One region of the Bacillus sp. JZ39 genome, then DNA from elsewhere that is predicted to be linked to it. Evidence: a T-box and tRNA genes for the amino acid it is inferred to sense, from the RefSeq annotation. Region 1 holds a T-box; the other holds one or more tRNA genes.
The links. A T-box is a leader RNA that pairs with one kind of tRNA and senses whether it is charged. The one in region 1 lies ahead of glyQ (glycine--tRNA ligase subunit alpha), so its partner is inferred to be a tRNA-Gly.
Positions count from the first base shown of each region.

Region 2: it encodes a tRNA-Gly, which carries the amino acid that the T-box ahead of glyQ (glycine--tRNA ligase subunit alpha) is inferred to sense. The anticodon was not compared.

Region 1 covers NZ_CP096389.1:2,416,340-2,431,412, forward strand. Annotated here, with positions in the region: gene M1D65_RS12385 (Nif3-like dinuclear metal center hexameric protein) at 1-37, opposite strand, end outside; gene trmK (tRNA (adenine(22)-N(1))-methyltransferase TrmK) at 30-680, opposite strand; gene cccA (cytochrome c550) at 936-1,298, opposite strand; gene rpoD (RNA polymerase sigma factor RpoD) at 1,627-2,742, opposite strand; gene dnaG (DNA primase) at 2,941-4,752, opposite strand; gene M1D65_RS12410 (YaiI/YqxD family protein) at 4,786-5,280, opposite strand; gene M1D65_RS12415 (pyruvate, water dikinase regulatory protein) at 5,534-6,346, opposite strand; gene ccpN (transcriptional regulator CcpN) at 6,372-7,010, opposite strand; gene glyS (glycine--tRNA ligase subunit beta) at 7,143-9,182, opposite strand; gene glyQ (glycine--tRNA ligase subunit alpha) at 9,175-10,062, opposite strand; T-box leader at 10,145-10,320, opposite strand; gene recO (DNA repair protein RecO) at 10,360-11,127, opposite strand; gene M1D65_RS12440 (YqzL family protein) at 11,164-11,307, opposite strand; gene era (GTPase Era) at 11,455-12,360, opposite strand; gene M1D65_RS12450 (cytidine deaminase) at 12,341-12,751, opposite strand; gene M1D65_RS12455 (diacylglycerol kinase family protein) at 12,870-13,241, opposite strand; gene ybeY (rRNA maturation RNase YbeY) at 13,222-13,695, opposite strand; gene pgpH (cyclic-di-AMP phosphodiesterase PgpH) at 13,696-15,073, opposite strand, start outside.
Region 2 covers NZ_CP096389.1:932,549-947,621, forward strand. Annotated here, with positions in the region: gene M1D65_RS04825 (aliphatic sulfonate ABC transporter substrate-binding protein) at 1-820, shown strand, start outside; gene M1D65_RS04830 (ABC transporter permease) at 817-1,647, shown strand; gene ssuD (FMNH2-dependent alkanesulfonate monooxygenase) at 1,669-2,799, shown strand; gene M1D65_RS04840 (hypothetical protein) at 2,903-3,439, shown strand; gene rpsN (30S ribosomal protein S14) at 3,551-3,820, shown strand; gene M1D65_RS04850 (hypothetical protein) at 3,838-4,311, opposite strand; gene M1D65_RS04855 (helix-turn-helix transcriptional regulator) at 4,313-4,513, opposite strand; tRNA gene M1D65_RS04860 (tRNA-Gly) at 4,707-4,780, shown strand; gene M1D65_RS04865 (B3/B4 domain-containing protein) at 4,871-5,494, opposite strand; gene queG (tRNA epoxyqueuosine(34) reductase QueG) at 5,577-6,737, shown strand; gene M1D65_RS04875 (amidase domain-containing protein) at 6,804-7,739, shown strand; gene trmL (tRNA (uridine(34)/cytosine(34)/5-carboxymethylaminomethyluridine(34)-2'-O)-methyltransferase TrmL) at 7,777-8,259, shown strand; gene M1D65_RS04885 (YhbD family protein) at 8,385-9,026, shown strand; gene M1D65_RS04890 (bactofilin family protein) at 9,017-9,730, shown strand; gene M1D65_RS04895 (hypothetical protein) at 9,742-10,449, shown strand; gene prkA (serine/threonine protein kinase PrkA) at 10,798-12,693, shown strand; gene yhbH (sporulation protein YhbH) at 12,873-14,051, shown strand; gene M1D65_RS04910 (MarR family transcriptional regulator) at 14,211-14,675, shown strand; gene M1D65_RS04915 (HlyD family efflux transporter periplasmic adaptor subunit) at 14,711-15,073, shown strand, end outside.

The DNA.
Region 1 (15,073 bases):
GCTGGATGATCTGCTGCCCATTTACACTTTTAGCCATGATCGATTACCTCCTTTAACAGCTCCATTCGATCGGCGAGCTCCTTTAATTTTTGTTTGTTTTGCTCTGTATCTGCCGCTTGGCTGATCTGTTCATAGATGCTTTGAGTGTGCTGAAGCTCTTGTGTCCACTTTTTCAAAAAGACAGCATTTTTTTCTTTTGCCAAGAAAGGGCCGACGAGCATCCCGGCTGATAAAGAAATACCGTCATAAGCCGCATCCCTGTCTCCCTCTTCTGCTACCAGCACCTCATAGCACTTTCCGTCCTCTTCAAGGATTACCTCATCTATCAGCGCATATCCTTCTTTATAAAGCCACTCCCTGATATGAACAGCATGAATATTCGGCTGTAAAATGAGCCGTTCCTTCCCCGTTAATTTGTCTTTGCCCGCTTCTAAAATGTGAGCGATCAAAGCCCCGCCCATTCCGGCAATCGTAATGGCATCAGCTTCACCTTTTTTAATCACTTCCAGTCCGTCTCCCTGCCTTACAGAAATGTGCGAGTTTAAGCCTGATTTTTCAACCTGCCGCTTTGCAGACAAAAACGGGCCGTCTGTTATTTCTCCGGCAATCGCTCCGCTGGCTTTATGATTCAGCACCGCATAACAAGGAAGGTATGCGTGATCAGAGCCGATATCGGCCATCACCGCTCCATTCGGTATGTACTCCGCTACTGTTTGCAATCGTTTAGATAATTTTAATTCGTTCACTTGTCATCACAACTTTTCTCAATCAATTTTTCCTTTACTATCATATAAAAAATCAGCCCGGAATCCAAGCTGAAGCAAATGATTTTGAAATTATTTCTTTTGATGCCGGTCTGCACGCGGCATCAAAAATAAAAGGCTGTCGAGAACATCTCGGCGGCCTGTGAATGTATAAAGAGAAAAATGGTTCTTTTATTTAATTTTTGACACCCACTCTGCCATATCATCCAGCTTATCGGCCGGAACAAGACCGGAAGGCATTCCATTACCGCCTTTTTCGATCTTTGTTTTAATTTCAGCGACATCTTTCTTATCCCCTACACCTTTTAAGCTCGGACCCGAAACACCTTCATAATTTTCTCCGTGGCATGCGATGCAGTTTGCCTTGTAAATTTCTTCTGGTGAAGCGTTCGCATCTTTCTTTTCAGCAGATTTGCTTTCTCCTCCGCTCGCAATCTCCCGAGAGTCATCAAGTCCTTTTACTGATAAAAAGAAAGTTAGACCAATTCCTAAAACAGCGATCAGCAAAAATGGAATAAGCGGGTTCCATTTCATTTCCCTTCCCCCTTTTTGATCCTTCCCCCTATGTAAACACTTCTAATTCTAACTTATTTTTACAAAAAGTAAATGGATTGCTATACAAAAGTTTTTTATTCACACTTTATACAAAATTGAATAGAAACATGCCTAAATCTCTAATATCCTTTTTATTCTATTGTATAATGTATTGTATACGCTTACAATAGAAAATATGGAATTAGATTTTGAAATTTTTCACCACAATGTTCATTTGCAAATGACATCATTTTTCAGTAAAATAAAGGCATATTATCCATATATCTTTTTAAAAAAAGAAGAACGGATCTTCAAGACCCGTTCCATCTTATTCGAGGAAATCTTTCAAACGTTTACTTCTGCTAGGATGTCTTAGTTTCCGCAACGCTTTGGCTTCGATTTGTCGAATACGCTCTCTCGTTACTCCAAATACTTTGCCGACCTCTTCTAATGTTCTTGTACGGCCGTCATCAAGACCGAATCGAAGACGCAATACATTTTCTTCACGATCAGTTAACGTATCAAGCACATCTTCCAGCTGCTCTTTCAATAGCTCGTATGCAGCGTGGTCAGAAGGTGAAGTTGCTTCTTGATCTTCAATGAAATCACCAAGGTGCGAGTCATCCTCTTCACCGATCGGTGTTTCCAGAGATACCGGCTCTTGAGCAATCTTTAAGATTTCGCGTACTTTTTCAGGCGTTAAATCCATATCTTCCGCAATTTCTTCAGGTGTTGGTTCTCTGCCTAAGTCTTGCAGTAATTGACGCTGCACACGAATTAATTTATTAATGGTTTCAACCATATGAACGGGAATCCGGATCGTTCTCGCCTGATCGGCAATGGCGCGTGTAATCGCCTGTCTGATCCACCACGTAGCATACGTACTGAATTTATAACCTTTGCGATAATCAAATTTTTCAACGGCTTTCATCAGACCCATGTTTCCTTCCTGGATCAGATCAAGGAACAGCATACCGCGTCCGACATACCGTTTTGCGATACTGACAACAAGCCGCAGGTTCGCTTCAGCCAATCTGCGTTTAGATTCTTCGTCACCTTCTTCAATCTTTTGAGCGTAGGCGATTTCTTCTTTTGCAGAAAGAAGGTTAACCCGACCGATTTCCTTTAAATACATACGAACTGGGTCATTGATTTTAACGCCAGGCGGTACACTTAGGTCATTAAGGTCAAATTCTTCTTCGGCTTTGGCAAGCTGCTGAATATTAGGATCTTCTGTTTCTTCATTCTCACTAATTAATTCAACACCTTGTTCACCTAAAAATTCATAATACTCATCCATTTGGTCTGATTCAATTTCAAAGCTGGACATACGCTCAGCAATTTCTTCATATGTCAAAACGCCACGTTTTTTACCAGACTCTGTTAATTGCTCTTTTACTTGGTCGAATGTTAATTCTGTCTCGTGGGTTTGTTTATCAGCCATTATGGATCCCTCCTTCCAAAGCTTGCAACGAATTCTATAAGCGGTATGATTCTTATTCGGTCCATTCAGGCGTTTTCTATGTGAACTGCCTTTAACAATGTGCGAATAATGAAATGACAATTCATGATGAGGTTAAGCGATCTATTTGCTCCTCCGCAAGGAATCATTGCCAATACATGCTCCTCATCAGTTCTCCAGTTATTTTAAAGATCGGTTCAATGTAACGATTTCTTGAGCCAGAGAAGCAGCTCTTATAAAATCTTTTTGCCTTTCGGCTTCGGCTCTTTCCGCCTCTTTTTCTTTTATCATTGACCAATTTCTTTGATTCAACACTTTTTTTACATAATCTGATAACTCGGCTTCGCTAAGCTCTTGATTAACCTGAAGCATTAATATATCAGACAAGAGCTGGCTTATATGATCATCCGTCACCCTGGCCATCAGATGCTGAGGCGTCAGCTCGGCTCCCTCTTCATAAAAAGCATAAAGATAGGCGGCTAATGCCCGGTGCTCATCAATATTAAATTGAAACCCTACCCGGTCAATCACTTTTTTGATGACGCTCCGATCTCGAAGCATGTGAGCGAGTAACAGCCTTTCTGCATTTTCATACGCCGGACGCAAACGTTTTTGCCTTGCTTTTGTCGTCAGATGCGCTCGCCGCGTTTTTGTTTCACCGCTATTGTCAGCAGGTTTGTTTTGCTTGCTGAAAACAGACAGCTGCTCAGTTAAAGACTCCTGTGAAAGCGAAAACTCTGAAGCAAGCTGCTTTACATAGACTTCCTGCTCTAGAGACCCTGAAAGCGTGCTGATTTCTTTCAGTACGTCTTTAATGTAAGCCAGGCGGTCGCCTTCATCGGACAGGTTCTTTCCTTTTCGGAAATATTGCATTTTGAACGCCATTACGGTGACACTGGCGTCAATAATGTCGTTTTTAAATTTTTCCCCGCCGAATTTTTTGATGTAATCATCAGGGTCCAATCCGTCAGGAATCATTGCAACTCTGACTTTGCAGCCTTTTTTTTGCAGAAGCTCCGAAGCTTTTAAGGTGGCTTCATAACCGGCTTTATCAGAGTCATAGCAAAGAATGATTTCTTCGACGTTTCTTCTCAGGATCTTGACATGATCATCTGTAAGAGACGTTCCCATCGTGGCTATGCTTTCTTTTACACCCGAGCTTACAGCCGATATGACATCAGCAAACCCTTCAAATAAGACTGCTCTTTCCTGCTTTCTGATATGAAGGCGGGCCTTATAAAAATTGTAAAGCAGTTTACTTTTATGAAAGAGCGGGGTTTCAGGACTGTTCATATACTTAGGCTGCTGACTGCCAAGAGCCCTGCCCGAGAAAGCAACAACAGCCCCGTGATGATCATGGATCGGAAACATGACACGGTTTCTGAAGCGGTCGAAATATCCGCTTCCGTCTTCGCGTCTGATCAGGAGACCCGCTTTTTCCATTTGTGCCTCACTAAATCCCCTCTTTACAAGGAATTTCGTGATAAAGTCCCAAGAATCAAGAGCATAGCCAATCTGAAATTCATCAATCAGCTCTTTCGTAAAGCCCCTAGAAAGCAGATAATCCAGTGCCTCTTGACCTTCTTTTGTATTTATTAACAAATGATGGTAAAATTTCTTCAGGAGCTCATGTGCCTCAGCCATTTTTTGTTCTCCAGAAGACTCTGGCCGGGCTCCGGAATGGACTGTTATATCATCTGGAAAATCAATTTGGTATTTGTCAGCAAGGTGAGAAACCGACTCGGCAAATGAGTAGCCTTCCATCTGCCTTAAAAAAGAGAAAACATTGCCGCCCGCTCCGCAGCCAAAGCAATGAAAAATCTGTTTGTCGGGCGATACGGAAAACGAAGGTGTGCTTTCTCCATGAAAAGGACAGAGTCCAAAGTAGTTTCGGCCTTGCTTCTTTAATTGAACATAATCACCTATGACTTCAACGATATCTGCCGACTTTTGCACCTGATCCACAATTTCATCTGGTATCCGATTTCCCATCTTATAACACTCCGTCGTACATTATTCGATGCTTTAGTGCAAAATCCCTTCATCGTTCGACAGGATTTTTTGCAGCAGTGTAATAAATCGTTCTCGATCTTCTTTATTCAATTTTTTAGGCCCTTTGGCATATACGCCTTTTCTTCTTTGTTTGCCGGAAAAATGACGGCCCTCTAGAGCAAAATCAATCGTGTCTTCTTTGTAAAGACGACCTCTTTCCGACATAACGGAGACATTTCTGTTCAACAGCAGAGATGCTAATCCGATGTCCTGCGTCACAACAATATCTCCCGGTTTCACGTGATTTGCGATATATAAATCAGCAGCTTCTTTATGAGGATCAACATACTTCCATTTTTCTTCATTGCTTCTGGAAAGCTGATAATGTTCAAATGAAGCGACAAAAAGAACTTGAACTTCATACTCGGATGCTGTTTGTAAAATTTCATCTTTTACCGGACAAGCATCAGCATCGACAAAAATCGTCTTTTCTTGTTCATTAAGAAGAGTAATTCTCCATCCCTCCATTAAACTCCTGCATAAAAGCAAGCAAAATCGCACATCCTTTATTATTGTGGATGTATATGAATTTGTCGAAAAATTTCCGGGAGAAATTCTTGACATCTTACCCATAATAGTTTATTCGTATCACACGATCCTTAAACCTAAAATTAATCATTTTATCACAATTTTTTATTATAATACAAACTTCACAAAGATGCTATTGTTTTTCATTATTCCCTTTTGGCACAGCCAAAAACCCAGGATAGAGCGTCCTGAGTTATATGTTTTTTGTTTTGAGATGATGGATAATATTTGCTGTTTCCTCAACCGCTTTATTTGAAACATCAACAACTTGGCAGCCGATCCGATCCACAATCTTTTCGAAATACTCGAGTTCCTCTTTGATTCTGTTGATATTTGCATAAATCGCTTTATCATTAAGCCCGAGTGATTTTAAACGTTCTTTTCTGATATGATTCAGTTTATCAGGGCTAATCTTTAAACCGATGCATTTTTTCGGATCAACGTTAAAGAGTTCTTCCGGCGGATCAACCTCCGGTACAATCGGAACATTGGCAACCTTCAGGCGTTTGTGTGCGAGATATTGAGACAGCGGTGTTTTAGACGTTCTTGACACGCCGATCAAAACGATATCAGCTTTTAAAATTCCTCTTGGATCACGTCCATCATCGTATTTAACTGCAAACTCGATGGCCTCCACTTTTTTGAAATAATCTTCATCAAGCTGGCGCACCCGCCCCGGTTCGTATTTCGCTGTTAAACCGTAGGCTGTTTCCATTTTATCAATCAACGGGCCGATAATATCATAATATAAAACTTTTGCTTTTTCCGCTTCGGCTATCAAATATTCTCTGATTTCCGGCACCACGAGTGTAAAACAGATAATGCCGCCGTCTGCCTTTGCAAGTGAAATCACTTCATTGATAGTGCCTATATCTTCAACATAAGGAATTCTTCTTACATGAGTATCATCCGCTGATCCGTTAAATTGGCTGAGTGCTGCTTTTACTACCAATTCAGCCGTTTCACCGACGGAATCCGATACAACATAGATGATGCGGTTATTCATATTATCCCCCCGTTAGTTTGCAATCTTATAGGATTTCATTTTCAGATAAACTGACAAGTATTTTGGTCATATTTGTTTTTGTCACTCTGCCGATCACTTCAAAGCCTTTATCGGTGTCTTTGATGACAGGCAGTGCATCAATTTGTTTTTCTATTAAGTGCTTTGCAATGTCCATCACATAATCCTCGCGTCTGCACACCGTAATGTTCGGCATCCTTGTCATGATGATGTGAACAGGGACCGATGTAAGCTCCTGCTGGCCAATGCTCGCTCTGAGCAAGTCTTTTCGTGAAAGCACCCCGACTAAAACAGCATCGCGGTCCACCACAAACAGAGTACCTACATCTTCTAAAAACATGGTGCAAATCGCATCGTACACAGAAACGTTTTCGTGAATCACTACGGGGATAGATTGAAAGTCTTTCACCTGAAGCTTTTTGAGTTTATCCGCCAAAAGCTGCGTGCCGGTTTTTCCCGTATAGAAATAACCGACTCTCGGGCGCGCCTCGAGGAATCCTGACATGGTGAGTATGGCTAAATCCGGGCGCAATGTCGCCCTGGTTAGGTTCAGCTTTTCTGCAATATGCTCCCCTGTAATCGGCCCGTTTTCTTTTACAATCTGCAAAATATGTTCTTGCCGTTTATTTAGTTCGATCGTACTCACCACCTTTTCACTTCATAGCTATGTAAAGAAATAATAATCCATATTATAACGTAAATATCTTGTAATCAAACAAAAAACTTATAAATGGGGAAAAGACGATTACCGATCACACAGCAACCGCCTTTTCTCTCTTTATTTTACAATAAGGGCATTCATATTCGCAAAGGACTTGATCTCATCCGCCAAGCTTACCATTTGCGCTAAACGATTTGCCTTTAATGACTCATTATCCGCTATAACCATTGTATGATCGAAGTAAGCATCGATCGGTTCTTTTAAGGCTGCAAGTGAAGCAAGCGCCGCCTCATAATCTTTTTTGCTGAAGTTTTCCTGCAGATTTTGCTTCGCTGTTTGGTAGGCATCAAACAGTTTTGCTTCGTATTCATTTTCAAACAGATCAGGCTGAATGTCTCCGCGGACTCCTTTTTTGCTGATAGAGATCACTCGGCCTAACGCTTCGGCTGTTTCCTTAAAGCCAGGTGCACCAAGCTTTTGCTCCAGTACTTGTGCTTTATGCAGCGCAGAGTACGGCTCAAGCTCAGAGCTTTCCAGCACGGCGTCAATGACGTCATGTCTGATTTGTTCAGCATTCAAGACATATTTCAAGCGCTGAGTGAAGAAATCCAGCAGTTCATTTTCTTTATCGGTTTGAACGAAAGTAAGCAGCTCTTCAAATGAAATTCCCCAGTTGCGGTCAAGAAGAATCGCAACAATACCGCTTGCTTGGCGGCGCAGTCCGTAAGGGTCCTGGGAACCGGTCGGAATTACGCCGATAGAGAAGAATGAAGCGATTGTGTCAAGCTTATCCGCCATTGCTACAACAGCTCCGGTGAAAGTAGAAGGCGTTTCTCCGCCCGCTGATCTAGGCATATAATGTTCATTAACTGCCGCCGCCACAGCTTCATCTTCGCCAAGCATTCTCGCATACTTTTCGCCCATAATTCCTTGAAGTTCAGGGAATTCATATATCATATGCGTCACAAGGTCGAATTTAGAAATTTCAGCAGCCCGCTTCACATGTTTTAATGTATCTTCATCAGCCTGAAGACGAACGGCAAGTTTCTCTGCGATTGATGTGACTCTTCTAACCTTATCAGCAAGAGAACCAAGCTCTTCATGGAAAACGATATTTTCAAGCTTCTTCACATTTGCATCAATGTTTAGTTTCTGATCTTCTTTGTAGAAGAATGAAGCATCAGATAAACGTGCGCGCAGCACTTTTTCATTGCCTCGGGCCACATTTTCAATCGCGTGGCTGTTGCCGTTTCGGACTGTGATAAAGTGAGGCAGCAGGTCACCGTTTTTGTCTTTGACAGGGAAGTAGCGCTGATGCTCTTTCATTGTCGTGACAAGCACTTCTTCAGGAATTGACAGAAACTCGGATTCAAATGAACCGTAAAGAGCTGTCGGGTATTCTACCAAATGATTCACTTCATCAAGAAGGTCTTCGTCAACTGGAATGCTCCAATTGTTTTCAGCAGCCATTGCTTCCAGCTGAGATTGAATCATTTGCTTTCGGACGCTAGGATCAGCAACAACATGCTGTCCTTTGAGCTGCTCTTCATAAGCTGAAGGTGATTCAATTGACACTTCATGTCCGAGGAAACGATGTCCCTGTGTTGTCCGTCCAGACTCAACGTTTGTGATCGAAAATGGAATGACATCCTGTCCAAATAATGCGACAATCCATTTGATCGGTCGGATATAACGCAAATCTTCATTTCCCCAGCGCATGTTTTTCGGGAAATGCAAGCTTGTAATTAAACCGCTCAGTTCCGGCAGAAGCGACTTCGTTTCTTGGCCGGCTTGGAATTTTTGCACGAATACATACTCTATGCCTTTTACTTCTTTAATGTACAGGTCTTCCACATTCGCGCCTTGGCCTTTTGAAAAGCCGATTGCCGCTTTTGTCCAGTTCCCGTCCGCATCAAGGGCAATTTTTTTCGCAGGCCCTTTTGCTTCTTCTTTTATATCATCCTGCTTTTCTGCGACATCCTTAACGAACACAGCAAGACGTCTCGGTGTATTGAAGAGTTTCACTTCACCGTGAGTAATATTTTTTTCTTTAAGCCAGCCTGTCAGCTTGTCGCCAAGCTGAACCATGCTTTCATTCAAAAAGCGCGCCGGCATTTCCTCTAATCCGATCTCTAAAAGTAAATCCTGTTTACTCATGAGAAGAACCCTCCCCTTTAAGCATTGGGAACCCTAGTTTTTCTCGTTCCTCATAGTAGGTTTTTGCTACTTTTCTAGCTAAATTCCGCACTCTTGCGATATAGCCCGTCCGCTCGGTAACAGAGATCGCACCTTTGGCATCAAGCAGGTTGAAAGTGTGCGAGCATTTCAGCACATAGTCATATGCTGGATGAACAAGTCCGTTGTCCATTTGCTTGATCGCTTCTTTTTCATATGTGCTGAACAATTGGAACAGCATATCGACGTCTGATGTTTCAAACGTATAAACAGAATGCTCATATTCAGCCATCATGAATAAATCTTTTACTGTAAACCCTGACGTCCATTCCAAGTCAAACACGTTTTCTTTATCCTGGATATAAGACGCGAGACGCTCAATTCCATACGTAATCTCTACAGAAACGGGTTTACACTCTAATCCCCCGACCTGCTGGAAATACGTAAATTGTGTGATTTCCATTCCGTCAAGCCAAACTTCCCAGCCTAGACCCGCGCAGCCTAAAGACGGATTCTCCCAGTTGTCTTCAACAAAGCGAATATCGTGCTCAAGCGGATCAATTCCAAGAGCACGCAAGGAATCCAAATACAGCTCTTGAATGTTATCAGGTGACGGTTTAATAATGACCTGGAACTGATGATGCTGATACAGTCTGTTCGGGTTCTCCCCGTAGCGGCCGTCTGCAGGACGTCTGGAAGGCTCTACATAAGCCACTTTCCACGGCTCAGGGCCGATACTGCGCAAAAATGTATACGGGCTCATCGTGCCGGCTCCTTTTTCTACATCGTAAGCCTGCATAAGCACACAGCCCTGACTGGACCAATGCTTTTGCAAGGTTAGAATCATGTCTTGAATATTCATTTCAAGCACCTCCACTTTTCTTTCATAAGTTGACTGCGGCAGCAACCAAAAAACTCCCGTCTCTATGCTTGCCAGCCGCAAACATAGGGACGAGAGTTCTCCCGCGGTTCCACCCTAGTTGCTGAGAACCAAATCCCAGCCTCTTTTTTTAAAATTGCTCAAGAATGCCTTTCGTTGCGTGCTCATCCTTAGCTTACACCGCCCTAAGGTCGCTTTCATGAGGTAAACGCAAGTACTTCTTTCTCTCACTGCAACATATTTTATAATAAATGATCATATAAAAAGATGGACCAAATGTCAACTTTTGTTTTCACCCATAAGATGTTTCATACTTTCCATTTGATCTAAAAAGCGCTTTGATTTTAAATACAATCCCGAATATTCTTCGTAATATAAATCAATCACTTGCTTTAATTCAGCTTTTGTTTCCTCTTTTAAGGACACATTGCCGAGCCTCGACAGATCAAAATAGTAAAAGAGTCTTAACAGCCTTGCCGTTTGCGGTTTAATCGGTATCCTGTAAGGATCTTTTTCAAAACAGCGGTGGCATATAAAACCATTATCACGAACAGAGAAATGAAAGGTTCCGTCTTGGCTTTTACAATGAACACAATGATTTAGCTCAGGATACAGGCCCATGACACCGAGCATCTTCATTTGAACAATGAAGGTGATAACATCCGGATCTGTTCCTTCATTCAGCTGTTTTAATGATTCTAATATGAATTCAAATAAATAAGGGTTTGGCTTTTTTTCTTCAGTACCTCTGTCGACTAACTCAGCAATATAGGCAGCATATGCTGTTAAAAACAAGTCTTCCCTGATGCCTCTCATGCTGAGGATCATTTCCCCCTGCTGAAGCGTTCCGAGGCCCGATGTTTTTTGCATTAAGAAAGAACCATACAAAAAGGGCTGGCTGACTGCTGATAAACGGCTGTTCGGTTTTTTGGCGCCTCGTGCCATAACACCTATTTTTCCGTGTTCTCTTGTCAGTAATGTTACGATTTTATTCGTCTCTCCGTAATCATTTGTGCGAAGAACGATTCCTTCACATTTTGTCAGCATTTCCGCACCTTCCTCAAGCAGGAGCGGCCAAGAGGTTTATAAAATTGGATAATCAAATCGGGCTAGCTCATCTTCTAGTTCTTCGGGTCTTTCCATGTTCTCTTTTTCCAGTTCTTTAAAAAGAAGATACGTATCAACATTTCCTGTTTGAGAAAATACGTTCCAGGTAAAATTCAACACAAGAAACCCACCTTTCTGTAGTTAAACTAGCTTACCTAAACTCCAAATTCTTACCTTTATCTTGACCAGATGTCCTCCATTTCATGTTAAACAAAATTTGCTAATGTATCCCTGTTCCTGTGAGATAATGACACACACGGGAAGAGATTAATATTCGTCCTCTTTAAAGCCAAAATCGCGAAGCTGGGACATTTTATTACGCCAGTCCTTCTGCACTTTCACCCACAATTCAAGGTAGACACGGGAGCCCAATAGTGCTTCAATATCCGCTCTCGCTCTTTTTCCAACCTCTTTTAGAAGGCTTCCTTTTTTACCGATCACGATGCCTTTCTGAGAATCCCGCTCGACCACAATCGTTGCCGCTACGTGTACAGAACCGTTGTCCTGCCCTTTGATGGATTCGATGGCCACCGCAATGCTGTGCGGGATTTCTTCTCTCGTCAAATGCAGCACCTTTTCCCTGATTAATTCAGAAATGATAAATCGCTCAGGGTGGTCAGTTACCTGGTCACTCGGATAGAATTGCGGCCCTTCCGGCAAATACGCTTCAATCTGAGCGAGCAAGGTTTCGATGTTATTTCCTTCTAAAGCAGAAATCGGAACAATTTCCTTAAAAGGATAACGTTTGCGGTATTCGTCAATTAGCAGAAGCAATTGGTCGGGATGAATTTTATCGATTTTGTTTACGATTAAGAATACAGGCGTAGACATCGTCTGCAATTTCTCAATGATGAATTCGTCGCCCTTCCCGTAGCCTTCCTCAGCATTGATCATAAACAAGATCAAATCGACTTCTTTTAATGTATTTTGCGCCACTTTCATCATAAAGTCCCCAAGCTTATGCTTAGGTTTATGAATCCCTGGTGTGTCAATAAAAATGGTTTGTGATGTGCCTGTCGTCAGTACTCCTTGCACCTTGTTTCTCGTCGTTTGGGGCTTATCGCTCATGATCGCGATTTTTTGTCCAATGACTCTGTTCAAAAATGTAGATTTTCCTACGTTTGGTCTTCCAATAATGGATACAAATCCTGATTTAAAGCTTTCGTTCGTCATGTAAATCCTCCGATGAAAATGCGCCTGGCAATAATTCTTCCACAGTCATTTCTTTTATTTGTCCTTGTAAATTAGTCAGTACGACAATAACGTCTTTTGTGCAAAGCTCAGAAATCACCTGGCGGCAGGCTCCGCACGGAGATACTGGTCCAGGGGTGTCAGCCGCAACGGCCAGCATCTGAAACTCTGTATCCCCTTCAGAAACAGCTTTAAATAAAGCGGTACGCTCGGCGCAATTGCACATGCTGTATGCCGCGTTCTCAATGTTGCAGCCTCTGTACACTTTTCCATCCTTGGTAAGAAGAGCGGCTCCTACTTGGAATTTGGAATACGGCGCATATGCCATATCACGCGCTTTTAAAGCTTCTGTTATTAATTCTTGTCTGTTCATGTGTACATTCCTCTCTTACCTATAATGGTACCGCTATCACTTTATATTTTACATAATCGCGCGCTTTTTTTCACGCCCATTTCTAAAAATGTAAAATAAATGTAAGAATTTTCAGCCATTACAGCTTTGGCAAAAAAATAAGTAAACCAATGATACACGAAATCACGGCAAAAACGCAAACAGCCCCGGCGGCAGCGTCCTTGGCCGCTTTAGCAAGAGGGTGATGTTTGTCAGTTATTAAATCAACCGTATGTTCAATGGCTGTATTTAAAAGCTCAAGCGAAAACATACCGCCGATCAAAAGGAATATAATCATCCACTCAATCATGCTGAGCTCTACAAGGAAGCCGCAAATGAGAACAGCGCAGGCGGCTGCGGCATGAAATTGGAAATTCCGCTCCGTCCGCGCTGTTTCCCAGATGCCCCGGCCTGCATGCACGAAGCTTTTGAAGAACCGCTTCAGCTCATTTCTATGATCTTTTGAGTCCATAAGCGTCCAGCAATTCCTTTTGCTTAGTAAACATCTCCTCTTCTTCCTCTTTCGTCATATGGTCATATCCTAAAAGGTGCAGAAATCCGTGTACAGCTAGAAATCCGAGCTCTCTTTTAAAAGAATGATTATACTCCTCTGCCTGCTCTCTTGTGCGATCGGCACTGATGATAATATCACCTAAAACCGGAGGCATTTCGGCGCCCACGATTTCGATCTCGCCTTCTCCCTCTTCTTCAAGAGCAAATGAGATGACATCTGTCGGAGCATCCTTTCCCCGGTATTCTTTGTTAATCTGATGTATGTCATCATTGGAAACAATCGTGACAGAAACTTCAGCCTGGTCTTGAACGCCTTCACGCTCAGCAGCAAATTGAAGCAGATTTTCTACTTCTTTGAGCATCTCTTCTGAGACGCTTCCCGTTTCATCAACGATATCAATCAGTAAACTCATCTATTTCACCTTCTTAGTAGCCTCCGGATATTCAATCCGGGAGTGGAAAATTCCTTTTAATGTTGCACAGAGCGTTTTTGCGATTGTATCCAGCTCTTTAAATGTCAAATCGCATTCGCTGAACTGTCCGTCCTGAAGCTTATCGGATATAATACCCCGGACAAGCTTTTCAATTCGTTCAGGATTTGGATTATGCATAGATCTGACGGCCGCCTCAACACTGTCGGCCACTGATATAATTGCGGCTTCCTTTGACTGCGGCTTCGGCCCCGGATAACGGAACTCTTCCTCTGTAATCTGGTCGCCTTTTTCCTTCGCTTTATAGTAAAAAAACTTTAAAAGCGAGGTTCCATGATGCTGCTCAGCAATATCGACAAGCTCTTTCGGAAATTTATAGCTTCTCAGCATATTCGCACCGTCTGTCGTATGCGAGATAATAATATTTTTACTCAACTGAGGTGACAGCTTGTCATGCGGATTGTCAATATTCATTTGGTTTTCAATAAAATATTGCGGGCGCTTTGTTTTTCCGAGATCGTGATAATATGCGCCGACTCTTGCAAGCAAACCATTAGCCCCAACCGCTTCACAGGCTGCCTCTGATAAATTGGCAACCATTACACTGTGATGATATGTACCTGGTGTTTCTGTCAGTATTTTGCGCAATAGCGGATGGTTAGGATTAGACAGCTCAAGCAGCCTCATGGTGGATAAAATGCCAAAGCCCGTCTCAAAAAACGGCATCAGGCCGATGATCAATACAGATGAAGCAAACCCCGACACAACCCCCATGAGCATTAACGTGCCGATTTCAAGACCCGACAACGCAGTGTTCTGGATCAATAATAAGGATAAAACGACAACCATATTAATAAACGCCACGAAAAGTCCGGTCTGCAAAATCTTTGATCTTGCATTGTGTTTTCCTAAAAATAATACACCTGAAATGCCGCTGATCAAATAATAAATCCCTATGACATAATTGAATGTTCCTGTCACACCCTGATTAAACATCATACTTCCGCAAATCGCAAGAATGATACTTCCCAATATGGCAATGCGTTCATTCATCAGCAGTTTGATTAAGATGGCGCCGGCCGCAATGGGGACCAGATAGCCGATATTATTATACTCCATCTTCTGAAACAAACTGACAACCTCCATGATCACAAGCAAAAGTGTTGTGATAATCGAGAATAACAGAATGGATTTATTTTTAAACTTCAGATTTTGTTTCTGTTTTTCAAAATAATATACAAGTGTTGCAATGAAAAGTCCGATCATAATCAATAGCCCGCTGATCGGTTTAAAGAGATTTGAGTTATTTAATAACCCGGTCAGCTCAAGTTTCCTGTACACTTCCCGATCAATGAGGTCA
Region 2 (15,073 bases), 1.5 Mb from region 1:
AGGCATCAAAGTGAAATGGGTGGAGTTTCAAAGCGGTCCGCCCCAATTTGAAGGCCTTGCGGCAGACAAACTTGATTTTTCTCAAGTCGGTAATTCGCCTGTGATCGCTGGACAGGCGGCAGGCATTGACTTTAAAGAAATCGGTTTGTCTCAGGACGGCTTGAAAGCAAACGGCATCCTTGTCAATCGAAACAGCGGCATTCAAGACGTTAAGGACTTAAAGGGGAAGAAAATTGCAGTCGCTAAAGGCAGCAGCGGGTTTGATTTTTTGTATAAAGCGCTTGATCAAGTGGGGTTGTCAGCTAATGATGTGACAATTATTCAGCTTCAGCCTGATGAAGCAGCTTCCGCATTTGAAAACGGATCTGTTGATGCCTGGTCCATTTGGGAGCCGTACTTGTCCTTAGAAACAATGAAACACGGAGCAAAAATCCTTGTGAACGGAGAAAGCACAGATTTATATTCACCGGGTTTTACTTTAGTAAGAACAAAGTTTTCAGAAGAGCATCCAGACGAAGTGGTCCGTTTTCTGAAGGTGTTTAATAAAGCCGTTGTATGGCAAAAGGAACATCTGGATGAAGCAGCGGACTTGTATTCTGACATTAAAGATCTCGATAAAAAGGTCGTCGAAAATGTGCTGAAAAATACTGAACCTCTGAATGAGGTCATCAGTGACGACATTGTGAAAGCGCAGCAGGAAACAGCAGATTTTCAATTTCGAACAAAGGCGATAGATAAGAAGATTGATGTGAAGGATGTTGTCGATAACACTTTTATCAAAAAAGCATTAAAGGAACATTCCTCAGGAGGTGATCAATGATGAAAGCAGAGGCTGCGGGCTCGCTGCCCAAAACGAATGCGGAAGCGGTGCGAAAAAAGCCCGGAAGGAAGAGATACGGCTGGATGAAGGGGCTTTTACTGCCCGCTGTCATCATTGCCATCTGGCAGGTCATCGGCGGGCTGGGGGTTGTGTCCGCTACAGTGCTGCCTACACCTGTTACGATTGTTCTGACCTTTAAGGAGCTTATTTTGTCCGGCGAACTGTTCGGCCATCTGCAAATCAGCATTTATCGGGCGGCGCTTGGTTTTTTGCTTGGCGCGGGGCTTGGATTGATGATCGGGATTTTGGCCGGATTTTCCAAACGGACGGAGCTGTATCTTGATCCGTCGTTGCAAATGCTTAGAACCGTACCTCATCTGGCCGTCACGCCGCTGTTTATTTTATGGTTCGGATTTGACGAAGTATCTAAAATTTTGCTGATTGCGCTCGGTGCCTTCTTTCCTGTCTATATCAATACGTTTAACGGCATCCGCGGGGTTGACGCGAAGCTGTTTGAAGTCGCCCGGGTGCTTGAATTTAAATGGCATCAGCAGATATCCAAAGTGATATTGCCGGCAGCCCTGCCCAATATATTGCTAGGCATTCGCTTATCGCTCGGCATTGCATGGCTCGGGCTCGTTGTGGCAGAGCTGATGGGCTCAAGCTCGGGAGTCGGCTATATGATCATGGATGCGAGACAGTTTTCACAAACGAATAAAGTCTTTGCAGGGATTATCATTTTTGCAGTGGTTGGAAAGCTGACGGATTCCTTCGTCAGGCTGCTTGAACGAAAGCTGTTAAAGTGGAGAAACAGCTACGAAGGATAAAAGATATAAGGGGAGATGAATATGGAAATTCTTTGGTTTATACCGACTCATGGAGACGCGAGATATTTAGGATCTGAAAGTGATGGACGGACTGCGGATCATCTTTACTTTAAACAAGTCGCGCAGGCGGCAGACAGGCTGGGATATACAGGAGTTCTTCTGCCGACGGGAAGATCGTGCGAGGACCCGTGGCTTACAGCGTCGGCACTGGCAGGAGAAACAAAGGACTTAAAGTTTTTAGTCGCGGTAAGACCTGGTTTAATGCAGCCTTCTCTGGCAGCCAGAATGACGTCCACCCTAGACCGCATTTCAGACGGCCGGCTGCTGATCAACGTTGTGGCTGGGGGCGATCCGTATGAGCTGGCAGGCGATGGCCTGTTTATCAGCCATGATGAGCGCTATGAAGCAACAGACGAATTTTTAACCGTTTGGCGGAGCCTTTTGCAGGGAGAAACGGTTTCCTATGAAGGAAAGCATATAAAAGTGGAAAACAGCAATCTGCTTTTCCCGCCGCAGCAAGAGCCGCATCCGCCCATCTATTTCGGTGGTTCGTCACAGGCTGGGATTGAAGCTGCCGCAAAGCATACAGACGTGTACTTGACATGGGGTGAGCCGCCTGAACAAGTAAAAGAAAAGATAGAAAGAGTCAAAAAGCAAGCGGCAAAAGAAGGGAGATCCGTTCGATTTGGCATTAGGCTGCATGTCATTGCCCGTGAAACTGAACAAGAGGCATGGGAAGCGGCAGAGCGCTTGATCAGCCACTTGGATGATGACACCATTGCCAAAGCGCAGGCAGCTTTGAGCCGTTACGACTCTTCAGGCCAGCAGCGGATGGCCGTCCTTCATCAAGGCGATCGGACGAAGCTTGAAATCAGCCCGAATCTGTGGGCGGGGATCGGCCTGGTCAGAGGAGGGGCAGGAACAGCTCTTGTCGGTGATCCGCAGACGATTGCCGACCGGATAGCGGAGTACCAGGCACTCGGCATAGAATCGTTTATATTCTCCGGCTATCCGCATTTAGAAGAAGCGTATTATTTTGCAGAGCTTGTATTTCCGCTTTTGCCGTTTGAAAATGATCGGACGAGAAAGCTTCAGAACAAAAGGGGAGAAGCGGTAGGAAACACTTATTTTGTCAAAGAGAAAAATGCATGAGTTTAACTAAAATACAGCCCCCCGAACATGGTATGATATTCAAAAAAAGGGGGCTTTTTTTCTGAAAACATTGAGAAGCGCGGCAGTCATTTGCCTCATAGCTATGCTGTCTGCATGCGGACATTCAAAACAGATGGAAATCAAAGCGGCGGACATATCAGATCTTGAAAAAAACAGAATGGATGTCGCAGCTTCACAGGCATTCACTGCCGAAGCCGTCAATATCGGTGAAGGTATTTCTTCAGCTGACATGTACATCGAACATTATCAAAAGGGAAAGCTTGTTGAGAGGTTTGGACCGGTTCGTGCAGATTATTCAGAGGAAAAACCCGATACCATACAATTTGTTTATTTTGAGAATGAAGAGGGGGAAGGAAAGAATAAACATACCACCCTTCATTTTGGCATTGTGGATAAACAGGGAAATATAGCGGCTGATTCATCGGTGAAACGCGACGATAGCACAACACAGGAAATGACTCAGAATATTTCATCGCCGGAACCGATTACTTTCGAGAAGCCTGCTTTGATCGGCAGCAGTATTAGAGGGACTGACGAGACAATGCACACCTCTGAACATAAAAAAGAGCTCATTAAGCATCAAGATGCGTTACTGTATTATGTGGAATTGCATCATTAGAGTGGGCGGCTTCAAGCCGTCTGTTTTACAAAGCGGTATGCTTGCTTTTTTGAATGGTGCATGATACATTTTAAATCGTAACAATTTCGATTTAAAGGGAGGCTATGTGACTTGGCTAAAAAATCAAAAGTGGCAAAAGAGTTAAAACGCCAACAGCTTGTTGAGCAATACGCTGGTATTAGACGCGAGTTGAAGGAAAAAGGAGATTACGAGGCACTCAGCAAGCTGCCAAGAGATTCAGCACCGGGAAGGCTTCACAACCGCTGCATGGTAACGGGGCGCCCGAGAGCATATATGAGGAAGTTTAAAATGTCCAGAATCGCTTTCAGGGAGCTGGCCCATAAAGGCCAGATTCCCGGTGTGAAAAAAGCAAGCTGGTAAGAAAAAAATCCGGCCGATTACAGCGCGCCGGAGTTTTTTTCGTTTTTCTTGAAAGAGATGACGTAGGAAAGGTGCTGGATGATCATGATGATAAACACAATAATAATAGGGAAAAACGGAATACGCGATTGAAATAGCGGATAAAAAATGAGAAGAACCGCTGCGGCAGGCAGCGAGAAGTAGACAGCGATATATGACGCGCGACATGCTTTTGCCGTCATCATCTGCTCTCTTTCATCCTGCTCTTCAAACTCATCAGGCAGAAGAAGCTGCTTTCTGGCAGGGCGGCTTTTTTTCTGTAAGTACAAATAAACCGCAGACGCCGCAACAAACAGAATAAAGGGGGTGAGGTTTAATTCAAATACCATCCCGCCGCTCTTTGTGCCGAAAAAAGATGCTATGCCTTCTGAGGCTTCAAAGTATGCAATCAGCGTCCAGCATGCAAGGCCAAATAACACAAGGTGAAAAGCTGCTTTTGTTTTCATGCTCATCTTAGTTTTCCTCCTCTAACCAAAAGACATCCTCCATTTTCATGGAGAAGGCTTTGCAGATTTTCAGTGCTAACAGCAGTGAGGGAACATAATCGCCTTTTTCGATAGCAGCCACAGTCTGTCTTGTGACGCCGACCGTTTCTCCGAGTTTTTCCTGAGAATAGCCGAAGCGTGCCCTCAGCTCTTTTACTTTATTTTTCATCATGACGTCTGTCCCCTTCACAATCTCGATTGATTATATTGTATAGTATACTTAACATTATGTAAATGGAACTTAACAACTTTACAAAAAGATAACTTTTTTTCGACAAAATTTTTATATTCCCTTGACGAAAAATAAATAAACATGTAATATAAAAAAAGTCAGAGCGGTACTGTTGCTGACAACCACAAATGCGGGTGTAGTTTAGTGGTAAAACCTCAGCCTTCCAAGCTGATGTCGTGAGTTCGATTCTCATCACCCGCTCCATACATACGTTATTAACGCAGTGTTTCGTTTCTCAGATAAACGAAGTATTGCGTTTTTTTATGTAAAAAAGAACACGGTATTCGTGTTCTTTTACGTAAGCCAATGTACTGTATGGGTGCCGCCGTGAATTTGTTCAAACATTTTCGTTAATGATGATAAGAGGTTAACAGAGCTGCTTTTCTCAATCGATGGCGGGAAAAAAATGATTTGCAGCATATTCTTAGTCTCGTTTGAAACGGGATAGTGGTTGACGCTGTTTTTGAAATCGCCAAAAATACCGTTTTCATCAGAGAAAAGCAATATGTTTTCTTTTTCTCCCAATGAGATCCGGACCGGCTCATGAAGCTTTCCGGCATCATAAATCATAATAGGCAGAGAATATTTTAATGCGAAAAAATCGATTGTGTCATGGGCCGAGTCTTTACTTTCCATGAATTGTTCCTTGGATATCGGGACCAGCATGTCCTCCATTGGGGTTGTTTCTCCCTCAAATGAAGGGTTAAGCTGTTTAAAGAGTTCCTGCCATTCCTTGACGAAGGATTCATCGGATATACCGCCGTCCGCATAGTCGAAAAACAAGGATTCTTGAAACAGGCGGAGTCTGCCTTTCAGCATTTGCGGTGAGGAGCCGACTTCGATATTCTCATAAATGACAGCAGCTGCATGTAAGCCGGCCGCACGTTCAGTAATAACAGAATCAAGTTTGATATTCACTAGCATTCACTCCAGTTACGTGATATCAACCTATTATAAACGCTGTATCGTTTTATCACAAAGAAAGGAGGCTGTGCAAAACATGAACGTTTATCAGCTCAAAGAAGAATTAATTGAATACGCGAAAAGCATTGGCGTGGACAAGATTGGTTTTACGACCGCTGATACTTTTGACAGTTTAAAAGACCGTTTGATTCTTCAAGAATCACTCGGCTATCTCTCCGGCTTTGAAGAGCCGGATATCGAAAAAAGGGTGACGCCGAAGCTTCTTTTGCCGAAAGCGAAATCTATAGTTGCAATTGCTCTCGCATATCCTTCCAGAATGAAGGATGCGCCGAGAAGCACGAGAACTGAGCGCAGGGGCATTTTTTGCAGAGCTTCCTGGGGAAAAGACTATCATGATGTGTTGAGGGAAAAGCTTGATCTGCTGGAGGATTTTCTAAAAAGCAAGCATGAGGATATCAGAACGAAGTCAATGGTTGATACAGGTGAATTGTCTGATCGCGCCGTTGCGGAACGTGCCGGAATTGGATTCAGTGCGAAAAACTGTATGATCACAACACCCGAGTATGGCTCTTATGTGTATTTGGCGGAAATGATCACAAATATCCCTTTTGAGCCTGATGTGCCGATTGAAGATATGTGCGGGTCCTGCACGAAATGCTTGGATGCCTGTCCGACGGGAGCCCTGGTTAATCCCGGGCAGCTTAATGCGCAGCGCTGCATCTCTTTTCTAACCCAGACAAAAGGATTTTTACCTGATGAATTCCGGACAAAAATCGGAAACCGCCTGTACGGGTGCGATACGTGCCAAACGGTATGCCCTCTCAATAAAGGGAAGGATTTTCATCTTCATCCGGAAATGGAGCCTGATCCTGAGATTGCCAAACCGTTATTGAAGCCGCTTTTGACCATCAGCAATCGGGAATTTAAGGAGAAATTCGGGCATGTCTCAGGTTCTTGGCGCGGGAAAAAACCGATTCAGCGAAACGCCATTCTCGCGCTAGCGCATTTTAAGGATGCTTCCGCACTGCCTGAATTGGCGGAACTGATGCATAAGGATCCGCGTCCTGTCATCAGGGGGACAGCCGCATGGGCAATCGGAAAAATCGGAGACCCCGCATACGCGGAAGAGCTTGAAAAAGCGCTGGAAAAAGAGAAGGATGAAGAGGCAAAGCTGGAAATTGAAAAAGGAATTGAGTTGCTAAAAGCTTCAGGCATGACTAAACAAGGCTTGTCCTGACATACGTATAGAGCAGAAGGAAAAAACACTTGAGATCATCCAAGTGTTTTTTCTCTATAAAAAAGTATGGCGGGTGGGGTGAGCTTGAAGCACATTTTAGAACAATTAGCGGAGGAGCGGCTGGGCTTTCTGGTTAACGGGCATGCTATGAGACAGGAGTCTCAAGTCGGAGACCTTAAAGTCATGGAGCGTAAGAAAAAGCTTCTGGAAAAACGTAAAGTTGACATCATAAAAGCGAAAGCAAAGGCCGTGATTAATCATGTGCGGGTTGAGGATGACGGAACGACCTGCCTTTCGTATACCATCCATTACGAATACGTGTGTAAGGAACAAGATGACAGCTTGTATATAGAAGAGCACATAGAGGAGCGAATGGCTTTCCTGTATGATCACATTTTGATTAGTGATCAGGAAATTGCGAAAAAGCCGGCTGGATTTCATGAAGGGACCAGTATTATTGACTATTCTGAAGCTGAAGAGGAAAGAGAAGCGTTTGGCAGGGCTTTTCAATACGATCGTCTCGGCGCTGTCCAATATGCCGAGAAATTTTGGAACAAGCGCAATCCTGCTTATAAAAATTTCAGCGATAACTGTACAAATTTTATTTCTCAGTGTCTTCATGCAGGAGGCGCGCCGATGCGCGGTCATCCGAACAGGGGATCAGGCTGGTGGATGAAACAAAGCTCATGGAGCTACAGCTGGACGGTGGCTCACTCTATGAAAATGTATTTGTCGAATTCAAAGGCCGGACTGCGTGCGGTGCGGGTGAAATCAGCGGAAGAACTGATGCCGGGCGATGTGATTTGCTATGACTTCGAAGGAGACGGCCGGTTTAATCATACAACGATTGTCGTGGCAAAGGACAAAGGCAATATGCCGCTTGTCAACGCCCAGACCTATGACAGCCGGATGAGGTATTGGTCATATGAGGATTCTACGGCATACACGCCGTCAATACGATATGCCTTTTTTCATATCGTTGATGATACGACAAAAGAGTAATTAATGTTATAATGATGGGCGGATAAGAAAAACAGAGGTGAACATTGTGGCATTACATGTCGTTTTATATCAACCAGAAATTCCCGCTAACACAGGGAATATTGCACGTACTTGTGCAGCAACCAATACAACGCTACACCTGATTCGTCCGCTCGGCTTTTCAACGGATGATAAAATGCTGAAGCGTGCCGGACTCGATTATTGGGAGTTTGTTAACGTTGTGTATCATGATTCGTTAGAAGAATTGTTTGAGGCATATAAAAAAGGCAAGTTTTTCTTTATTACAAAATTTGGCCAGCAGCCTCATACATCATTTGATTACACTGATCTTGACGAGGATTATTTCTTCGTGTTCGGAAGAGAAACAAGCGGTTTGCCAAAAGATTTAATTCAAAATAATATGGACCGCTGCCTGCGTCTTCCGATGACAGAGCACGTCAGATCGTTAAATCTGTCCAATACTGCCGCGATTCTTGTTTATGAAGCGCTGCGCCAGCAAAATTACCGTGATTTAAAATAGTGAAAAAACCCGCTCATCGATGATGGGCGGGTTTTTTTGCGGATGTTGAAATGCTTTGTTTCGTTTTTGGGCTTAACAACGTAACAGTGTTATGTTACAATGTACCCATCAAAGGAGCTGGACTTATGGAAGAACAATTAATCTCTAAAAAAGAATTACTTGAAAGAACATCGATTTCATACGGTCAGCTGTATCGATGGAAGCGGAAAAACTTAATACCTGAGGAATGGTTTATTCGTAAATCCACATTTACAGGGCAAGAGACGTTTTTTCCGAGAGAGGAGATTTTAAAACGTATATCAATGATTCAAAAGATGAAAGAAAATTTGTCTTTGGATGAAATGAGGGAAATGCTGTCGCCGAAAATGAAGGATGTCAGCATGACCGCTGATGAATTGCTTCATAAAGGTTTGGTTTCAAGGCCTGCTCTTGAAGCCTATTCAGAAGACGGAGGAAGTCCGGTTTTTTCATCCAGCGATTTGCTTTCGCTGTTTGTGCTTGAGGGCCTGCTGCAGTCTGGAAATGTCAGCCTTGCAGAAGCAAAAATGGCTGCAGAGGTATTAAAGAAGCATGATACTGAAGAGATTGAAAAACAGACGGAGCTGATTGTGCTCCGCAAGCTCGGTGTCACAACTTGTTTTATAGCGGCTGCGGCGGACAGCATTTTGTTTGAATCATCCGTAAAGGTTGTGGAACGGGTAGATTTATTAAAAGCTTCAGAGGAATTAAAAACAACATTTATGCAGGAGGGCCATCAATGGATGTAGTGGAAAAGCTGGTGATAAACGGGTCAGGAAGTTCAAAGGGAGGAACATTTCAATCTGTTGAGATTAATGGCAGCGGGACAGTGGCCGGGGACGTGGAGTGTGACACTTTTTCTTTTAATGGAAACGGAAAAGCCGACGGCAGCGTCAAAGCGAAAGCGGTAACCATCAGCGGTTCAGGAAAGATACATGGAGACGTTGAAGCAGAATCTATCCGGATGAATGGCACTGGTTTTATTCAAGGAGAGGTATCTGCAAAACAATTGAAAATCGCTGGATCATCAACATTTGGCGGCACTGTCAAGGCTGATGGCATTGACATTAGCGGAAAAGCTGTCATGGAAGCAGATTGTGAAACAGAAACCTTTCAATCAGAAGGGAAATGCAAAATCAGCGGGCTTTTAAATGCAGACCAGGTGATCATTAAGCTTTCTGCAGGGGAAAGCTATGTGCGGGAGATCGGCTGCCGCCATCTTCAAGTGACCTGCAGAAAAGGAATGCTGACATTGCTCAGATTGATGCCGCAGCCTGTTCTAACAGCAGAGCTGATCGAAGGTGACGTGATTGAATTGACAAATACAAAGGCGAAAACCGTGCGCGGAAATAAAGTGGTCATCGGCCCGGATTGCCAGATTGAAACCGTCGAATACAGTGGGGACTATACCTGTGATCCAAGCGCGTCGGTTGAAACATCCACAAAGTTGTAAGGAGGATCGTAATGGAGACAACAAAACTGGGAAATTTAAAATTATATGGCGCTGGGCATGCCGCAGGAGGCGCGTATCATAATGTCAGCATCAAAGGAGAAGGTGTAGTTGGAGAAGGGCTGTCTGCTGTAGGCTGCCGCATATACGGAACGGGCCTTTTTCTCGGAAAAGCAGAGACTGAGCGGCTGCGTGTGCTCGGAGAAAGTGAATGTAAAGGCGATCTGACAGCCGGCAAAATCAATATATATGGGACAATGAAAGTCAGCGGCTCACTTCAATTTGATCGATTCAATCTGAAAGGCCAGACTGAAATTGGCGGGAATATGACTGGAGAATCCTGCGATGTGAAAGGGAAGCTTAGCGTAATAGGTGATTGTGAAACAGAAATGTTCCATGTCACAGGCTGTGTTGATGTATCGGGGTTATTAAATTCGGGTGAGATCAAGCTGAGATTGAGCCATGATATAAGCCATGTGCAGGAAATCGGCGGAACAACAATTACAGTGAAAAGACGCGCGAGTTTTTTTAGCCGGAAGAAAGGGAAGCTGATCGCCGATGTCATAGAAGGAGATCGGGTTTATTTGGAGAATACCGAAGCGGCAGTTGTCAGGGGAAAAGAAGTGATCATCGGGCCGGGATGCAGCATCGGAACGATTGAGTACGAAAACAAATGTGAGTGCGATCCGCATTCACAGATCAAAGAAAAAACAAAACTGTAAAACATTGTTCTGTTATACAAAAAGGTGCTCTTTCAGGAGCACCCTTTTTTATTCTTTTCCAGGCTTGCTATCGTATCCTGCGGTAAAAATTGATACTAAAAAAGTGACAATGACACCCATCATGATGATTGTTTTCACCGTCTCTCCCCCTCTTCAATTTTTCCGTGCTGTCCGAGTCTGGATGATTCTGTATTTTTCTTTATTATGAACGGTCGCAGTCTGCCTTGTCAACGATGTATAAGTATCTTTATTTTTAAGAAACCAAAGCATGTATCACGAGATGGCGGCATAGATTGTATCAAAGTACCTTATTTGCATAGTGTATCAAACATGATAGAGGAGGTCCTTATGGATATATTAAAGAAAATTGAACAGTACAGAGAGGAAGAGCAGCGGCTGAAATGGGAAGGAACTTTCGCCGATTATTTGGAGATTATTAAAGAAAATCCGATGGTCGCGCAATCTGCTCATTCTCGAGTTTTTAATATGATAAAAGACAGCGGGATAGAGGAGATTGACGGACGCAAGAAGTACAGTTTTTTTGACCGCGAGCTGTTCGGGCTTGAAGAATCTCTGGAGCGTCTTGTGGAAGAGTATTTTCATCCGGCTGCCAAACGTCTAGATGTCAGAAAGCGGATTCTATTGCTGATGGGGCCTGTGAGCGGCGGTAAATCCACGCTGGTCACGATGCTTAAAAAAGGTCTCGAAGCGTACACGCTGACAGATAATGGCGCTGTATATGCGATTAAAGGCTGCCCGATGCACGAGGACCCTCTACATTTAATCCCCCATCATTTACGCGATGACTTTTACAGGGAATACGGCATTAGAATAGAAGGAAGTCTTTCTCCTTTAAATGTCATGAGGCTGGAGGAAGAGTACGGAGGAAGAATTGAGGATGTGAAGGTGGAGCGCATCTTCTTTTCAGAAGATAAGCGTACGGGAATTGGAACATTCAGTCCCTCTGATCCGAAATCTCAGGATATTGCCGATTTGACGGGGAGTATTGATTTCTCAACAATCGCCGAGTACGGTTCAGAATCGGATCCGCGCGCTTACCGGTTTGACGGAGAGCTGAATAAAGCGAACCGCGGGATGATGGAGTTTCAGGAGATGCTGAAATGTGATGAGAAATTTCTCTGGCATTTGCTTTCCTTGACACAGGAAGGGAATTTTAAAGCTGGGCGGTTTGCGTTAATTTCTGCTGATGAGCTGATCGTGGCTCACACGAATGAAACGGAGTATCGCTCATTTATTTCTAATAAAAAGAATGAAGCCCTGCACTCAAGAATCATTGTGATGCCGGTTCCTTATAATTTAAAAGTGTCTGAGGAAGAGAGAATTTATGAAAAAATGATCGCAGAAAGCGATGTGGCGGATGTTCATATTGCCCCGCATACGTTGAAGGTCGCCGCGATGTTCTCAATCCTTACCCGGTTAAAAGAGCCGAAGCGGTCGGATATTGATCTGGTCAAGAAAATGAGACTGTATGATGGAGAAAGTGTGGAAGGATATAATTCTGTCGACGTTGAGGATATGAAAAAAGAATATAATGATGAAGGTATGAGCGGCATTGATCCGCGGTACGTGATCAACCGGATTTCTTCAACGATTATCAGAAAAAATATGGAATCGATTAATTCTCTCGATGTCCTTCGTTCCTTAAAAGAAGGTCTTGATCAGCACCCATCAATTTCAAGCGAGGACAGAGAGCGGTATTTGAATTTTATTTCTGCCGCTCGCAAGGAATATGACGACATTGCGAAAAAGGAAGTTCAAAAAGCGTTTGTGTATTCGTATGAAGAATCAGCAAAAACACTTATGGACAATTACCTCGATAACGTAGAGGCTTATTGCAATAAAAATAAGCTTCGTGATCCTTTGACAGGAGAGGAAATGAACCCTGACGAAAAGCTGATGAGATCCATCGAAGAGCAGATCGGCATTTCGGAAAACGCCAAAAAAGCGTTCCGCGAAGAAATTTTAATCCGCATCTCGGCCTATGCGAGAAAAGGCAAGCGGTTTGATTACAATTCCCATGAAAGACTGCGTGAAGCTATTCAGAAAAAGCTGTTTGCTGATCTGAAGGATGTCGTTAAAATTACGACCTCAACAAAAACGCCGGATGAGCAGCAGCTGAAAAAGGTAAATGAAGTCGTGGCCCGTTTAATTGATGAGCACGGCTACAACTCGACGAGCGCCAATGAGCTGCTGAAATATGTCGGCAGCCTGCTGAACCGATAAGCAACGTGACCCGTCCGAATAGGGCGGGTTATTTTGTCCCATTTTCTAAATAGTTTGTCAATTAAACGTGCATATGTGCATATGATGAATATAAATCTTTTCAAAAGACTTGTTTCATAATCTGGCACAAGCCGGAATACGTATGTATCACGACCACAAATGGTTAAGGAGGGGAATTCATGTCCCAAAATGACAGCGGCCATTTTTTGATTTCTGAGGAAAACTGGTCCCTCCATCGCAAAGGCTTCGATGACCAGCAGCGCCACCAGAAAAAAGTGCAGGAAGCGATCAAAAACAATCTTCCGGACCTCGTAACTGAGGAAAGCATTATTATGTCTAATGGAAAAGATGTAGTGAAGATCCCAATCCGTTCACTTGATGAGTATAAAATCCGTTATAACTATGATAAAAATAAACATGTAGGGCAAGGAGACGGCGAGAGCCAGGTTGGAGATGTTGTGGCCCGGGATGGATCAGACAAAAAACAAGGGCCTGGAAAAGGGCAGGGTGCCGGTGATCAGGCAGGCGAGGATTATTATGAAGCGGAAGTTTCATTAATGGATTTAGAAGAAGCGCTTTTTAAAGAATTAGAGCTTCCGAATCTCCAGCAAAAAGAGCGGGACAATATCATTCATACAGATATCGAGTTTAATGATATCCGTAAAACAGGGTTAACCGGTAATATTGATAAGAAAAGAACGATGATGTCAGCCTTTAAACGAAACGCAATGTCAGGAAAACCGTCGTTCTACCCAATTTATCCGGAGGACCTGAAATATAAGACGTGGAATGACATCACAAAGCCCGAATCAAAAGCCGTCGTTTTAGCCATGATGGATACAAGCGGCAGTATGGGGGTTTGGGAAAAATACATGGCCAGAAGCTTCTTTTTCTGGATGACCCGTTTTTTGCGGACAAAATACGAGACTGTGGAAATTGAATTTATTGCCCATCATACAGAAGCAAGAGTGGTCTCGGAGGAGGATTTTTTCTCAAAGGGAGAAAGCGGCGGAACAATTTGTTCTTCCGTATATCGGAAGTCGCTTGAGCTTATTGATGAAAAGTATAATCCCGCCCGCTATAACATCTACCCGTTTCATTTTTCTGACGGTGACAACCTGACATCTGATAACGCGCGCTGTGTGAAACTGGTCAATGATATTATGAAGAAGGCCAATCTATTCTGTTACGGCGAGGTCAATCAGTACAACAGGCATTCAACGTTAATGTCTGCATATAAAAATGTAAAAGATGAGAAATTTAAGTACTATATTTTAAAACAGAAATCTGATGTTTTTCAGGCTCTAAAGAACTTTTTCAGAAATGAAGAGTCTGGTGTAAGCCATCAATTTTCGTAATGAAAAGCCCATTTCAGGGCTTTTTTTTATTTAATAAAAGCAAGAAAACGCTTGCGAAAAAAATACGGGAGAAAAAGAAATTTTTCCTTTGACAAATCTTCTTTCATTTATTAATATTTTATCTTGTGAACTATTATTGAGGAATGAGGTGAAAAGGAGTTGACTGAATCAGAACGTGCTTTGCTCACTTTTGAACAGCTCTTCGATACGTCTCGGGCGATATATAAAAAACAGAAGAAGATATTGGAGATTGTGCTTGAGCCTTTTGATATTACAGTCCTTCAATATTTGCTGATGTTTAAAATTCATCAAAGCGGAAGCACCCCGCTAAGCAAGCTGGCAATGTCGCTTGATCTTAAGCCTGCTTCTGTGACGCGGATGACAGATATTCTGTATAAGCGCCAATTGATGAATCGATATGACAGTCCGGATGACCGCCGTATCGTCATGATTCAGTTAACCGAAGAGGGGGAAGAACTGATAGAAAAAGCCGCTGTGCAATATGCAAAAATGGGTGCCGGCTTGTACCAAAAGCTTGATACCTCCCAGCTGCAGTATTTGCGCAAACTAGCCGGAAGCTTAACGAAGCTTGCTGAAGGCTGTTCAGAAAAAAGCGGTAATTAAAAACTTCTCACATATTTTCACCAGCTTTCCGCAAAATGATAGAGGATGAAACGAAAGGAGAAAACAAAATGAACAGAGGACGTTTAATTCTGACCAACATTATCGGTTTGATTGTTGTTCTTGCAATTATAGCTGGAGGTGCTTACTACTATTATCAAAGCACAAACTACGTAAAAACAGATGAAGCAAAAGTAGCGGGCGATATGGCTGCTATTACTGCTCCAGCAGCAGGTAAAGTATCTGACTGGGATCTGGACGAAGGAAAAACAGTGAAAAAAGGCGACACAGTTGCAAAAATCAAAGGCGAACAAACTGTTGACGTAAAATCCATTATGGATGGAACAATTGTGAAAAACGAAGTGAAAAACGGACAAACCGTACAAGCTGGTACAACAATT